Regions from separate parts of the Rossellomorea sp. GQ25 genome, predicted to be linked through region 4. Evidence: riboswitches for the same ligand, from Rfam matches in the RefSeq annotation. Region 4 holds a riboswitch; each other region holds the start of a gene.
The links. A riboswitch is a leader RNA that binds a small molecule or an ion and turns the genes downstream of it on or off. The one in region 4 is predicted to bind S-adenosylmethionine.
Positions count from the first base shown of each region.

Region 1: linked by a shared signal. The riboswitch ahead of AC6CIB_RS11705 (O-acetylhomoserine aminocarboxypropyltransferase/cysteine synthase family protein) and the one ahead of mtnK (S-methyl-5-thioribose kinase) in region 4 are both predicted to bind S-adenosylmethionine.
Region 2: linked by a shared signal. The riboswitch ahead of AC6CIB_RS12755 (methionine ABC transporter ATP-binding protein) and the one ahead of mtnK (S-methyl-5-thioribose kinase) in region 4 are both predicted to bind S-adenosylmethionine.
Region 3: linked by a shared signal. The riboswitch ahead of AC6CIB_RS03975 (Fur-regulated basic protein FbpA) and the one ahead of mtnK (S-methyl-5-thioribose kinase) in region 4 are both predicted to bind S-adenosylmethionine.

Region 1 covers NZ_JCAXEQ010000003.1:180,746-183,953, forward strand. The annotation lists gene AC6CIB_RS11700 (trans-sulfuration enzyme family protein) at 1-840, shown strand, start outside; SAM riboswitch class I at 936-1,052, shown strand; gene AC6CIB_RS11705 (O-acetylhomoserine aminocarboxypropyltransferase/cysteine synthase family protein) at 1,282-2,577, shown strand; gene metX (homoserine O-acetyltransferase MetX) at 2,681-3,208, shown strand, end outside.
Region 2 covers NZ_JCAXEQ010000003.1:391,076-394,283, forward strand. The annotation lists gene AC6CIB_RS12740 (toprim domain-containing protein) at 1-357, shown strand, start outside; gene AC6CIB_RS12745 (thioredoxin family protein) at 360-677, shown strand; gene AC6CIB_RS12750 (hypothetical protein) at 955-1,305, shown strand; SAM riboswitch class I at 1,416-1,522, shown strand; gene AC6CIB_RS12755 (methionine ABC transporter ATP-binding protein) at 1,673-2,695, shown strand; gene AC6CIB_RS12760 (methionine ABC transporter permease) at 2,692-3,208, shown strand, end outside.
Region 3 covers NZ_JCAXEQ010000001.1:713,557-716,764, forward strand. The annotation lists gene AC6CIB_RS03970 (protoporphyrinogen oxidase) at 1-1,022, opposite strand, end outside; SAM riboswitch class I at 1,255-1,362, shown strand; gene AC6CIB_RS03975 (Fur-regulated basic protein FbpA) at 1,469-1,684, shown strand; partial or broken gene AC6CIB_RS03980 (four-helix bundle copper-binding protein) at 1,734-2,011, opposite strand; gene AC6CIB_RS03985 (hypothetical protein) at 2,108-2,284, shown strand; gene spoIIP (stage II sporulation protein P) at 2,377-3,208, opposite strand, start outside.
Region 4 covers NZ_JCAXEQ010000005.1:34,661-37,868, reverse strand. The annotation lists gene mtnA (S-methyl-5-thioribose-1-phosphate isomerase) at 1-796, opposite strand, end outside; gene mtnK (S-methyl-5-thioribose kinase) at 815-1,996, opposite strand; SAM riboswitch class I at 2,114-2,271, opposite strand; gene AC6CIB_RS15820 (carbon-nitrogen family hydrolase) at 2,375-3,157, opposite strand.

The DNA of each region.
Region 1 (3,208 bases), on a different contig from region 4:
GCCGCCGAGGATTTATACGGTGGTACGTTTCATATGTTAAAAGAAGAGCTGAGATCATTCGGTATTTCTACTTCATTCGTTGATTTTACAAGTGTGGAAGAATTAGAGGAGGCCATTACTCCACAAACTAAACTCCTCTACAGTGAGACCGTCACAAACCCGTTTATGCGAGTGGAAGATATCCCTAAAATGGTCGAATTAGCTGAAAAACACAACTTGAAAACCATGATCGACAACACATTTGCCACACCGTTTCTGCGCCAGCCTTTCTTGGAAGGGGTCGACCTGGTCGCTCACAGTGCCACGAAGTATATCGGAGGACACAGTGATATCACAGCAGGAGTCGTAGTTGGAAAAGAAATCCTTGTTCAAAAAGCAAGAGAAAAAGTTGTCAATATCGGTTCGAATTTGAGTCCATTTGAAGCCTGGCTGACATGCCGTGGAGCGAAAACATTGGCTCTTCGAATGGGAACCCAAGCAAGAAATGCCGAAGTTCTGGCTGAGGACCTTAGAGCAAATGAATTTGTGAAGGAAGTCTATTACCCAACGGATTTATCCGATAAGGGAAATGGGGCCATCGTAACCATCGAGCTATCCAGCACATGTGATATCAGCGCATTCTTCAAATCACTGGGATGGATTAAAATCATCCCGTCCTTAGCCGGCGTGGAAACAACGGTTTCTTACCCTCTAGGAACGTCTCATCGTGCTTTACCGAAAGATGCTCAGGAAAAACTGGGAATAAACACACATGTCGTGCGCATATCGTTAGGTATTGAGGATGGGGAAGACATTGTCGTGCAATTTAACGAAGCGATTGCAGCTTCGGTTAGTAATTAAATAATGTAAAAATTCTAAAAATACTCTTGACGTTGAGGTCGGTTACCCTTTATAATTCATCTCAACGCAAGAATTTTCACATTGACAACTACATGCTCTTATCCAGAGAGGTGGAGGGACTAGGCCCGATGAAACCCGGCAACCTTCATGTACGCATTCAAGCGTCATGAAAAGGTGCTAATTCCTGCAGGCATCTGCCTGAAAGATAAGAGGAGGACCCTATTAAATTAGACCCTCTTCTTAGGAAGAGGGTTTTTTATTTTTTCCTCTTCTATCTTCTTAGAAAAACACATTTCAGACGTTGGTTGATTTCAGCGGGAGAATGTTTGGTGATAGTCAGCAGCTGAAAAAACCATCTATTTTAACAGCTGAATGTGTCAACCGCAGCATTTAAGCAAACCCAATCCAAATCCAAAAAAACCATTACAGGAGGAATTCTCTATGACAAAATCATTCGATTTCGACACACTACTGCTTCACGGTGGCCAGGAGCCTGACCCATCCACAGGTTCGAGGGCAGTGCCGATTTATCAAACGACATCCTACGTTTTCGATAACAGTGATCATGCTGCAAAACTATTTGCCCTTGAAGAACCAGGAAATATTTATACCCGCATCATGAACCCGACAGTAGACGTGTTGGAAAAACGACTTGCTCTTTTAGAAGGGGGAATCGGAGCACTTGGTGTTTCATCCGGAATGGCCGCTATCTCACTATCAATCTTAAATATTGCCGGAGCAGGTGATGAAATTGTAGCGGCTACCAATCTCTACGGTGGAACCTATAATTTATTCTCGACCACTCTTCCGAAATACGGAATCAAGGTTCATTTTGTAGATCCGACTGACCCGGAAAATTTCCGCAAAGCGATCACTCCTAAAACGAAAGCCGTATTCGCTGAGACAATCGGAAATCCAAGTCTACATGTGCTTGATATTGAAGCGGTAGCAAAAGTTGCTCATGACAATCACATCCCACTGATCATCGATAATACCTTTGCCACTCCATATGTATGTAAGCCGATCGAGTGGGGAGCGGATATCGTCATACACTCTGCAACAAAATGGATTGGCGGTCACGGTACGGCAATCGGGGGAGTGGTGATTGACGGTGGGAAGTTTGATTGGAATCATGAAAATTTCCCGGGCTTCACGGAAGAGGACCGGAGCTATAATGGACTGCGCTACGCACAGGATGTGGGCCCGGCAGCCTTCATTACAAAATTAAGAGTGCAGTTGCTTCGTGACTTAGGGGCGTGCTTAAGTCCGCAAAACGCGTTCCTGCTGCTACAAGGATTAGAAACCCTGCATCTTCGCGTCGAGCGTCATACGGAAAATGCCTTGAAAATTGCAGAGCATTTAGATCAGCACAATGGGGTCGCTTGGGTATCCTATCCAGGATTGCCTCAGCATCCGTCTCATAAACTTGCTCAAAAATATTTGAAAAACGGAGCAGGATCCATCGTCGTCTTTGGTATTAAAGGTGGTAGAGATTCCGGACGGAAAGTAGTCGATAATATCTCCCTTTGGTCTCACGTTGCCAACGTAGGGGATGCGAAATCACTGATCATCCATCCGGCTTCCACGACCCATCAGCAATTAAACGATCAGGAAATCCGGGCGACAGGCGTTACAGAAGATCTGGTGAGACTTTCTGTTGGATTAGAGTCTGCGAAGGACCTGATCGAGGACTTAGATCATGCCATTGAAGTCGCATTGGAAACATCACGGGTATAATAGGAGAAATATTTTTTATTCAGGGAGGAATTAATCCCACGGGGGTATACGGAGTGGAATCCTGATCACCCCCACCACAACACCAAAAAAAGGAGGTGGAGGAATGGAGAAGCCTTACACATATGAAGTAAGCTCCATTACCATCCCATCCCTAACATTAGAGTCAGGCACCACGTTGAAAAAGGTAGATCTTACGTATGAACGAACAGGAAACAAAGAAGGACCGACCATCTTGGTTTGCCATGCCCTCACTGGGACCCATATCGTAAAGGGAACGAGTGAAGATCGCGGCTGGTGGGATGGACTGATCGGTCCTCAATCGTATATTGATACTGAACATTTTAATGTGATTGCCTTTAATGTATTAGGAGGATGTGAAGGAAGTACGGGACCAGCGTCCACCAATCAGCATACAGGAGAACGGTACGGTCCGGACTTCCCGGGTATTACGATAAGGGACATGGTCCATGCCCAATATAAAGCACTCCAACAACTTTCAATCGACCACATCGAAGCAGTCATCGGAGGCTCACTGGGAGGAATGCAGGCCCTGGAATGGGGGGCCCTGTATCCTGCCTATATAAATAAAGTATTCGCTCTTGCCGTCACCCCTGCCTTAAATGATTATGGT
Region 2 (3,208 bases), on a different contig from region 4:
ATGGAACTTGACGAAAAAGTAATCATTGTCGAAGGAACAACTGACAAACGAAAAGTAAAAGATATCATTAAAGAACCGATTGAAATTATTTGCACAAACGGGACCATTAGCATTACGAAAATGGACGAACTCATTGACGCTTTATTGGAAAGGGATGTCTATATATTAGTAGATGCTGATGATGCAGGTGAAAAACTACGCAAGCAATTTAAACGTGAGTTTCCTGAAGCTGAACATTTGTATATTGATCGTATGTACAAGGAAGTGGCCGCAGCTCCGGAGTATCACCTCGCGTCAGTGCTTATTGGAGCCAATATCGACGTTCATAAAGAATTTCTAGGAAAAAGGATGATCTAGTTTTGATTGAGGTAAGTAGTACCGGAACTTTAAAACAATCGATTGAAGACCATGCGTTCGAAGCTGTTTATCTTTATACACCGATGTGTGGTACCTGTCAGGTTGCAAGCAAGATGATTGACGTAGTGGAGAAGCTTCCACAATCCTTTCATTTTTCGAAGGCCAACTTGAATTACTTGCCCCAATTTGCAGAAGAGCAATCCATCGAAAGTGTACCCTGCCTACTTTTATTTAAGGATGGCGTCGAAAAGGAAAGGGTTTATGCCTTTCAATCCGTGCCATTTTTATATGAAACCCTAAATGAGACCGCGGATAGTTAGAGGGATAAGAGACCTTTTGGGAGAAGGTCTTTTTTATTTGTCTGATTTCACCTATTTCCTCATAAATCCAATTATAGAACGATTTTCTTTCTACAAACGAAGACATATTTCTCGGGAAATGTTGCGAATGACATCATTTTTTGACCAGAAATTATCCAAATTCTTACTGTTCGACAAATTAGATGGATCGGTTCAAAACATGTCGAGAAAGTATTGAAGGGGAAAATACCTAAAAGTGGAATTGTTATTATATAGAAGTTTCACTGGGAGGGTACTCATGAGAATATATTTAGAGGAATTAGTAGATCAGTGTCATTCAAGATATCACTTACGACTCTTATTTCCAGACGCCCCATTTATTCTTCATTTTGATTGTGGAAGTGACGTGTACGGCATTATTATTTCGAGTAAGAGGTGCGCTGTATTAGATGATATAAGTGGTGATGCTCACTTCGTCATTGAAGGAATGGAGGACACAGTGGTTTCTCTACTCACAGGGGAAGAACGGTTGTCTCAACTGATTGAGGACGGAGCCCTGGAAATAAGGGGAGGGTATCGTCCGCTATTATTTGTGGAGTCGGTCCTTTGGCTAACGAGATCCAGAGAAAAAGAGCCGGTTGAAGTCTAAACATCAAGCTGAAAAAATAATTGACACACTCTAAATCAGGTGATAGAATCTCTCTTGTAGCAAATTTTCAGAGTCTTTAACTATTCCAAATAATTAAATAATATACTTTACTCTTATTAAGAGAGGTGGAGGGACGTGCCCTTTGAAGCCCGGCAACCGTCAATGAAAATTGAAATGGTGCCAATTCACTCAAAGCATTTGCTTTGAAAGATGAGAGAAAGGATAGTCCTATATGATTATGCCTTTCTGCTTATCGCAGGAAGGCATTTTTTATTGCTTCAGAAAAAGGAGCAGGAAACATCAGGTGAATACAACAATAATTCTGATTAAACAGCTCGTTTTACTCCGAAAGAAGGTGGAATACAACATGATTACCATTTCAGATGTGAAGAAAATATATCAATCCAAATCGGGTCCGATCTCAGCCGTTGATGGGGTCGATATTGATATTGCCCAAGGGGAAATTTTTGGAGTGATTGGCTATAGTGGAGCAGGTAAGAGTACGCTGATTCGCATGCTCAATGGTCTCGAAGTTCCTACAGATGGAATAGTGGACGTGAATGGTCAAATCGTTTCCCAAGTAAAGGGTAAAAAGCTTCGGGAAGCAAGACGGTCAATAGGCATGATCTTTCAACACTTTAATCTCCTCTGGTCTCGTACTGTATTAGAAAATATACAGTTCCCATTAGAAATTGCTGGCGTTTCAAAGAAAGAGAGAGTCCATAGAGCCAATGAATTATTGAAGCTTGTAGGCTTGGAAGGCAGAGGAGGTGCCTATCCGTCTCAACTGAGCGGCGGACAGAAACAACGAGTGGGGATTGCGAGGTCGCTTGCTAACAATCCCGATGTCCTTCTATGTGATGAAGCTACTTCCGCTTTAGATCCACAAACAACCGATTCCATCCTTGATTTATTGGTGGATATTAATAAACGCTTAGGGCTGACGATTGTCCTGATCACTCATGAAATGCACGTGATTCAGAAGATCTGTCACCGTGTCGCAGTCATGGAACAGGGAAAAGTCGTGGAACTCGGGGATGTATTGGAAGTGTTCCGAAATCCAAAAGAGCAAGTTACAAAGCGTTTCGTAAGAGAAGTCTCCCAAGTAAAGGAAACGGGTGAAACCATTGATCACCTATTGACGCAATATCCTAATGGAAAAATGCTGAAATTTACTTTTGTAGGTGAATCAACTGAGCAGCCGCTCATCACCGCGCTGATAAGAAAGTTTGACTTAGAAGTAAACATCCTACAAGGACAAATCTCCCAAACCCAAAAAGGTGCCTATGGAACGTTATTTGTTCACCTTGATGGGGATGAACAAACCATTAAAGATGCATTGGCGTTTGCTGAAGAGCAACTGGTTCAAGTGGAGGTGTTGAGAGGATGATTGAAAATTTATTTCCAAATGTTGATTGGGAGAAGATGTGGGAAGCAACCCTCGAAACCCTGTATATGACCGGGATGTCTGTATTGATTACCTTTGTACTCGGAATGATCCTTGGGATTTTGCTCTTCCTTACTTCAAAGGGAAATCTATGGGATAACAAACTGACATATACGATTACAAGTGCAGTCGTAAATGTGTTCAGATCCATTCCCTTCATTATTTTGATCGTGTTGTTAATTCCATTCACCAAGTTACTATTGGACACAATACGTGGAGCGAATGCAGCTCTGCCGGCACTGATTATCGGAGCTGCTCCGTTTTACGCCCGCATGGTAGAAATTGCTTTAAGAGAAGTGAACAAAGGCGTCATCGAAGCCGCGAAAGCAATGGGGGCAAAGACTAGCACAATTATATGGAAAGTACTGATACCAGAATCAATGCCTGCTTTGATTTCAGGGATTACGGTGACAGCCATCGCCCTTGTTGGATACACGGCAATGGCCGGGGTCATCG
Region 3 (3,208 bases), on a different contig from region 4:
CGACTCGTCCATGTGCATGCATCACATTTCACATCTCTGCCGTTTGATACGATAAAGCCTGTTCCATCAGCAGGCAATTCCTCATCTGGAATGTTAAATCCAAGGTAAATCGAAATAAGTGAAGAATTTTTCAAGATTTTAAAATTAGGTTCAAGTTTTTCATGAGTCAGAATCTTCTGGGTTACGTCATGGGGTGTTGCGAATACCACATAATCCGCTTGAATCCTCCCATGACCATTAAGAGTCAGCTCATATTTGTCTCCTGTTTTTTGGAGGTTAGTTGTTTCTACTCCCTTTAAAATTGTCCCACTGGAACATTTTTCTTCTAAACGTTCAATGATGGCTGATAAACCATTTTTAAACGAGATGAACTTTTTATTGGACGCCCCTTGGAATTTTGGTTTATTGGCAGATAAACCTTTAATGATACTGCCGTATTTATTTTTATATTCAAGTAAGTATGGGAGTGTTGAGGCCATGGTGAGCTTATGCAAATTTCCAGAGTAGACCCCTGATAATACTGGAGCTACCTGCTTCTCAACAAGTTCCTTACCCAGGAATGCTTCTAAAAATTCGCCTATAGAACTCTCTTTTGTAAATTGTGTATTTTCCGTTTCAAGGTCTTTAAGTGCGTCAATCTTCCCTTCTTCTGACAACAGGGTGCTTTTTTTTAGAGACTCAACGGACATGGGAATTCCGAAAATCGTGTCTTGGGGAATCTTGTGTAATTCGCCATTTGTATATATGTAGGATGTGCCCGTTTCATTATAGACGAGTTCCTCTTGAAGTTGAATTTCCTCAACTAGAGGAAGAACCCCTTCATTACGGGCAACGATGGAATCTGCTCCTGCTTCCATTATGAACTCGCCTTCTCTTATCGTTCTAATTTTGCCACCGAGCTGCTGATTTCGCTCGATTAGGATTAACTCGATATCTATTTTTCGTTCTATGGACATTTTTTGAAGATGGTACAGCGTTGTTAATCCTGTAATTCCTCCACCTACGACAACCACTGTCTTCATACGATTCACTCCAATAAGTTTATGTATACAGATTATCATGTTTTTTGTTGAATAGAAAAAGATTCTGTGTCTGAAATGGTAAAAAAGTATGGGAATGAGGGTTAGGTTCAACAGTTTTATTTTCAACAATTCCCCTCATCTGTCCTATAATCTATTTCCACAATCTAATCCCTAGTTGACAACTATGAATACTTATGTATATAATATAAGAAATCTATGACGACTATATAGCCACTTATCCAGAGAGGAAGAGGGACTGGCCCGATGATGCCTCAGCAACAGATTCTACATCGTAGAACACTGTGCTAATTCCACAAGCATTTCGCTTGGAAGATGAGTTGAAGTTTGATACATCAAGCCTTCTTCTTATCTACTAGGAAGAGGGCTCTTTTTAATGAGAGAGCCTCTTCCTCTGTTCGTATACATTATAAGAGGAGTGATCAAAAATGGGCAAAATCCTTCAGGAAGCGATTCATAATCGAAGAAATGAGTTAATAAACAAATTAATTGTCCACAACATTTTCAAAAAAGGGGACAAACAATTATTTGAGTTGACGCTGCAAGAACTTGAGGACGAATACAAATATCTTCAAAAGGAATGCCATCCGCATAGCGATGTTGGCTCCATTCATTGGAAAAATTGTGAAAAATTAAGCAGTTAAAGAGCAGCAATCCAAGGAAGTGGATTGCTGCTTCCTTATTTTTCAATACTTAAGCTAACTGTCTGCAATCATCTGCACCCTTAAAGCATGCATCTGCTCATTTTGACAATGGTTGTGATCTTGTTTCTTACACTCATTTCCGCATGATTCACAAATCACTGTACAAGCTGAAGCAAGTTCAGCCACCAATGACGTTCCTCTCACCAAAGCTTATTCCAAAAATCCACACATGTCTGCACATTCACGGTCCATACGAATGCAGTCCACCATCATTCCTACATTATCTTCCTTTAGACATGCATCAAATCAATGGTTGCACGCCTCCATGCATACGTGTAAAGTTTGAATCGCTATTAGATTGTTATTTTGGGACAATTCTGAATCTCCTCCTTGTATAAATTTTAAGTATAGTAGTCTTCAAGTATGGTTACCTTTGCGGCTGCCTTTAGCTCTATTTCTATTTTGATCTTTTCTGTGATCAGTTCTGTCGGGAAGATTCCTTCGTTGTTAAAGGCATTCGTGATAGTGAATGTGTTGGATGCGGATAAGGGTACGGTTAGTTTGTTGGCAGGTACGGTGGTGATTGCGATGTTTATTTAGTAGATCATAATTGTGTCAGTTACGGAAACCACTCTCCACGGGAACAGAAAAAAGACGTCTACCACTCGGCATACGTCTTTTCTCTCTATCACTTATTGTGCATTCACCTCGATAGCATCCTTCTTGTAATATTCTGCAAAGATCTCCGCGAACGCTTCTGTAGAGTTATACAATTCCACTAAATTATTTTCCACTCCGCCAAACTCAAGTAACATGGCTCTCTCGGTTAGGTCCTGATTGTAGACCCCGTTACCTTCTGCTCTTGTTTTGATGAAGACACCCCGGCTGATGCCAGGATATTTTTCCTCCAGTTTAGCATTCAATTCCTTTGCGATCTTAAGGTTCTTTTCGAAGTTTTTGTTTTCTTTTCCTACGATAAAAAATAAGCGTGCATAGTTTTTACCGTTAATGGTTTTGGTAGTGATGCTACGTGGCTGAGAATCCCGATGGATATCAATCAGGTACGTTAGGTCATCATTTTGGGCGATAGCTTCTTGTACTAGTCCCCTTGATAACTGATAGGATTCAAAATATGTCCATGACTTGTCTTTGAGTGCTTTGTTTACATCTGTCTTATCCTGAACCGCTCCAATACCCCGTGCTTCAAGCTCTTGCTTCAATTTGGATCCGACAGCAATGACGTTGACCTTCTCGTTGGTACTCGCTGGATCTTTCGAATCGTTATTCTTAATCAGCGGGCTAAACGCTTCCCAGCTGTGTGAATGATAGATGTAGACGGATTTTTCATCAATCTCTTGAACTCCGTCTCCTGAATGGTTGTTGGCCTGATCGATTTGACTCTGATCGATTTCCTGATCTTTCAACTGATCTTCTGTAGGAGCCGGTGATTCATTTGGGAGGTTCGTAATGTCTGTCCCTTTCCCGGCAACGGCTATGTGGGTATGATAATTTTCGATCCCGGGG
Region 4 (3,208 bases):
TATTGAAATGTTTACACAAAATGGCAAGCATGGACGTTCCGATTTTATTTGCGGTATCCCCGTTGGCAGAAATCCGGTCAGCCCCGACAATGACGGCTTCTACACCTTTTTCTTTCATGGTATGTGCAGCCATGCTATCTGTGATGAGGGTGACATCTACTCCTGATTGCTGTAACTCCCAAGCGGTCAGGCGGGCTCCTTGCAGAACAGGTCGTGTCTCACATGCATAAACCTGAAACGCTTTTCCCTTTTCTCTTCCTAGATGAAAAGGGGCCAATGCAGTACCGTATTTACTCGTTGCAATGGACCCGGCATTACAGATGGTCATCACGATTTGTTTATCCTTCAATACACTCAAACCATTTTCCCCTAAAAGACGGCACACGGCCTCGTCTTCTGCATGAAGCTGGATGGCAGCATGGAGTAAATTGGTTTTAGCTTCATTAACAGAAGAAACATTCTCTAATACCTTTTCCAAGCGGTTCAAAGCCCAAACCAGGTTGACTGCTGTAGGGCGTGAATCGGCAAGATATTCTTTGTCACATTGAAACAGGCCGATAAATTCCTCTAACGTATTCACTTCATACTGACAAGCTGACTGGGCTAAACCGTAAGCAGCCGTAATGCCAATGGCAGGTGCACCTCTCACTTTTAGTGTGATAATCGCATCATAATACTCTTCGATGGTCGTCAGTTTAATGTATTCCACTATGTTAGGCAGTTTTTGTTGATTAAGAATCAGTAAATAATCTTCATGCCACTCTAGTGAAGTTGGAATTGTAAGTGTTTGTGTCATGATAATCTCCTTTATTCATTAAGAATGGGACTGTATTAAGGATATGAGTTCCTCGATGGAATGGATCTGTTTTCGTTTCACGATCAGTTCTTTCCCGAGAACTATGCAAGTACGTTTGGCCAGTATTCTTTGTTCTTTTTCAGCGATACTCTCCAAATCTTCAACATGAGCAAGGCCTATCGTTCTCCTGATACATTCACATCCTGCAAAACCGATGCTGTCTTGAAAGCTCTTCTCCAATACATATTCAAGGTAGCCATCCACTTTCGTGTAGGCATCTCCGCTTTCTTTCCAATACTTGGAGAACACAGTAGAGAAGACGTTCCAGGTATTCTCAATGTGATAGAGAATCGTTTCCTTCTCATCTGGCTTGGAAACGGCTTGGAAAATAAGGTTGGCAATGAACTGTCCAATATCAAAGCCAATCGGTCCATAAAAGGCAAACTCGGGATCAATCACTTTTGTTTGATTCTTATCTACAAAGATGCTTCCCGTATGAAGATCTCCATGAAGAAGTGCCTCTCCTTCAGTAAGAAAGCTCTTTTTCAATTTGGCCACTTCAAGTTTCAAGGTGAAATCAGCCCATAAATGTTGGACGTCCTGGGAAAGCTCTTCTTCAAATTCATTGGTTTCACTGTTAAAAAAAGGATCCGTGAATACAAGGTCCTCAGTGATTTTGCACAACTCAGGATTTGAAAATTCTTTCACGTATTCCTTTTTCTTAAAAGGATGAAGGGCATAATCAGAGGTGAAATATAAGGTATTAGCTAAAAATGTTCCAATGTCATGGGAGAGCCGGGGGTAATTTTCCCCTTTGATAAGGCCAGCCCGGGCAATGGTCAGTGCGCTCAAATCTTCCATGACTGTAATCGCAAGTGTCGGATCAGAATAGTACACTTCGGGAACGAGATCCCCTACAAATGATTGCTGAAGCTTAAGGGCACTCGCTTCTATTCTTGCCCGTTCGATTGTCAACGGCCAGCTTTCACCTACAACCTTCGCATATGGTAGGGCTTGCTTAATGATGATTCCCTTACCTGTTTCCCGTTCTAATACACGAAAGACCAGATTTAAATTCCCGTCTCCAATTTCTTCACACGTTAAGAGAGTGCCGTCTTCAAAAATTCTTAAGCGAATCGCCAGTGCAATTGCCGCCTGTTCAGTTAATGGTTGATATGTATTGAGTCTCGTAATCGCCATTGTCCTTCCTCCTTTAAGTACAGTCTTATTGAAGACTGTGTTGTGGAGGCTTTTCTGTGGCATAAGAAAAGCCTCTTTCCATGTTCGAAAGAGGCTTGAAGAAGGTATCTTCGTCGCCTCTTATCTCTCAGAAAGACTATCTTTCTGTTGGAATTAGCACCGTGCCTTAATGGATCCATTCAATCCGGCGCGTGCTGCGCCCCGTTTTACAACGGTATTATGGTCGGTTGCTGGGCTTCATAGGGCCAAATCCCTCAGCCAGCTCTTGATAAGAGTTGCGTAAACTATTTAATTAAACTTTCAGAATGTTTCATTTGATTTGAATAGTACCATCGAAGTATTTTCCATGTCAACGTTTTTTAAAAAAAATAACCCTTTTTAATAAAAATGCGGTCTTCGATCCTGGAATATCGGAATCTGTTTTCGGACTCTATCTACTTCCTGTAAATTGATTTTAGCTGAAACCAATTCTTCATTTTGTGACCCTTTTGAAAGAATTTCTCCCCATGGATCAATGATGAGGGAACAACCGCCAAATTCATTGTTCGGGTCGCTTCCCACCCGGTTGCAGGCGATCACGAAGCATTGATTTTCAATCGCTCTTGCCCTTAAGAGGGTCTGCCAGTGATCAATTCGTGCTGCAGGCCACTCTGCTACGACAAAAACAACCTTGGCACCTAGTAGAACTTGTTTTCTGAACCATTCCGGGAAACGGATGTCGTAACAAATCAATCCCGCCATCTCTGTGTCTTGAAGGGTGAAGATGCCATCTTCATGCCCAGGAAGTAAATAATGATGTTCATCCATTAGCTTAAACAAGTGAAGCTTCGAATACTTTTTCACCAACTCGCCTTTTGAATTCGTAACTAAAAGGGTATTGGACACCCCATCCTGCGTTTTCTGTGCAATAGAACCACCTACAATATGAATAGAATATTTCTTTGATAGGGCAGACAGGAAGGAGATTGAATCTTTTGCTCCTTCATCAGCGATTTCCTCCATTCTTGTAAGGTCATATCCAGTCGTCCACAGTTCAGGGAGTACAACCGTATCACAGCCTTCGTCACACGCTCTTTTAACCCATTGTTCTACTTTTTGCTTGTTTTTTTCGGGATCCCCGAACACAATATCCATTTGTGCAAGACCTATCTTTTGAATCATTTCTTTCACCTCATTATGGACTTTTGGAATTTATTCCTTTACATTCTTTAT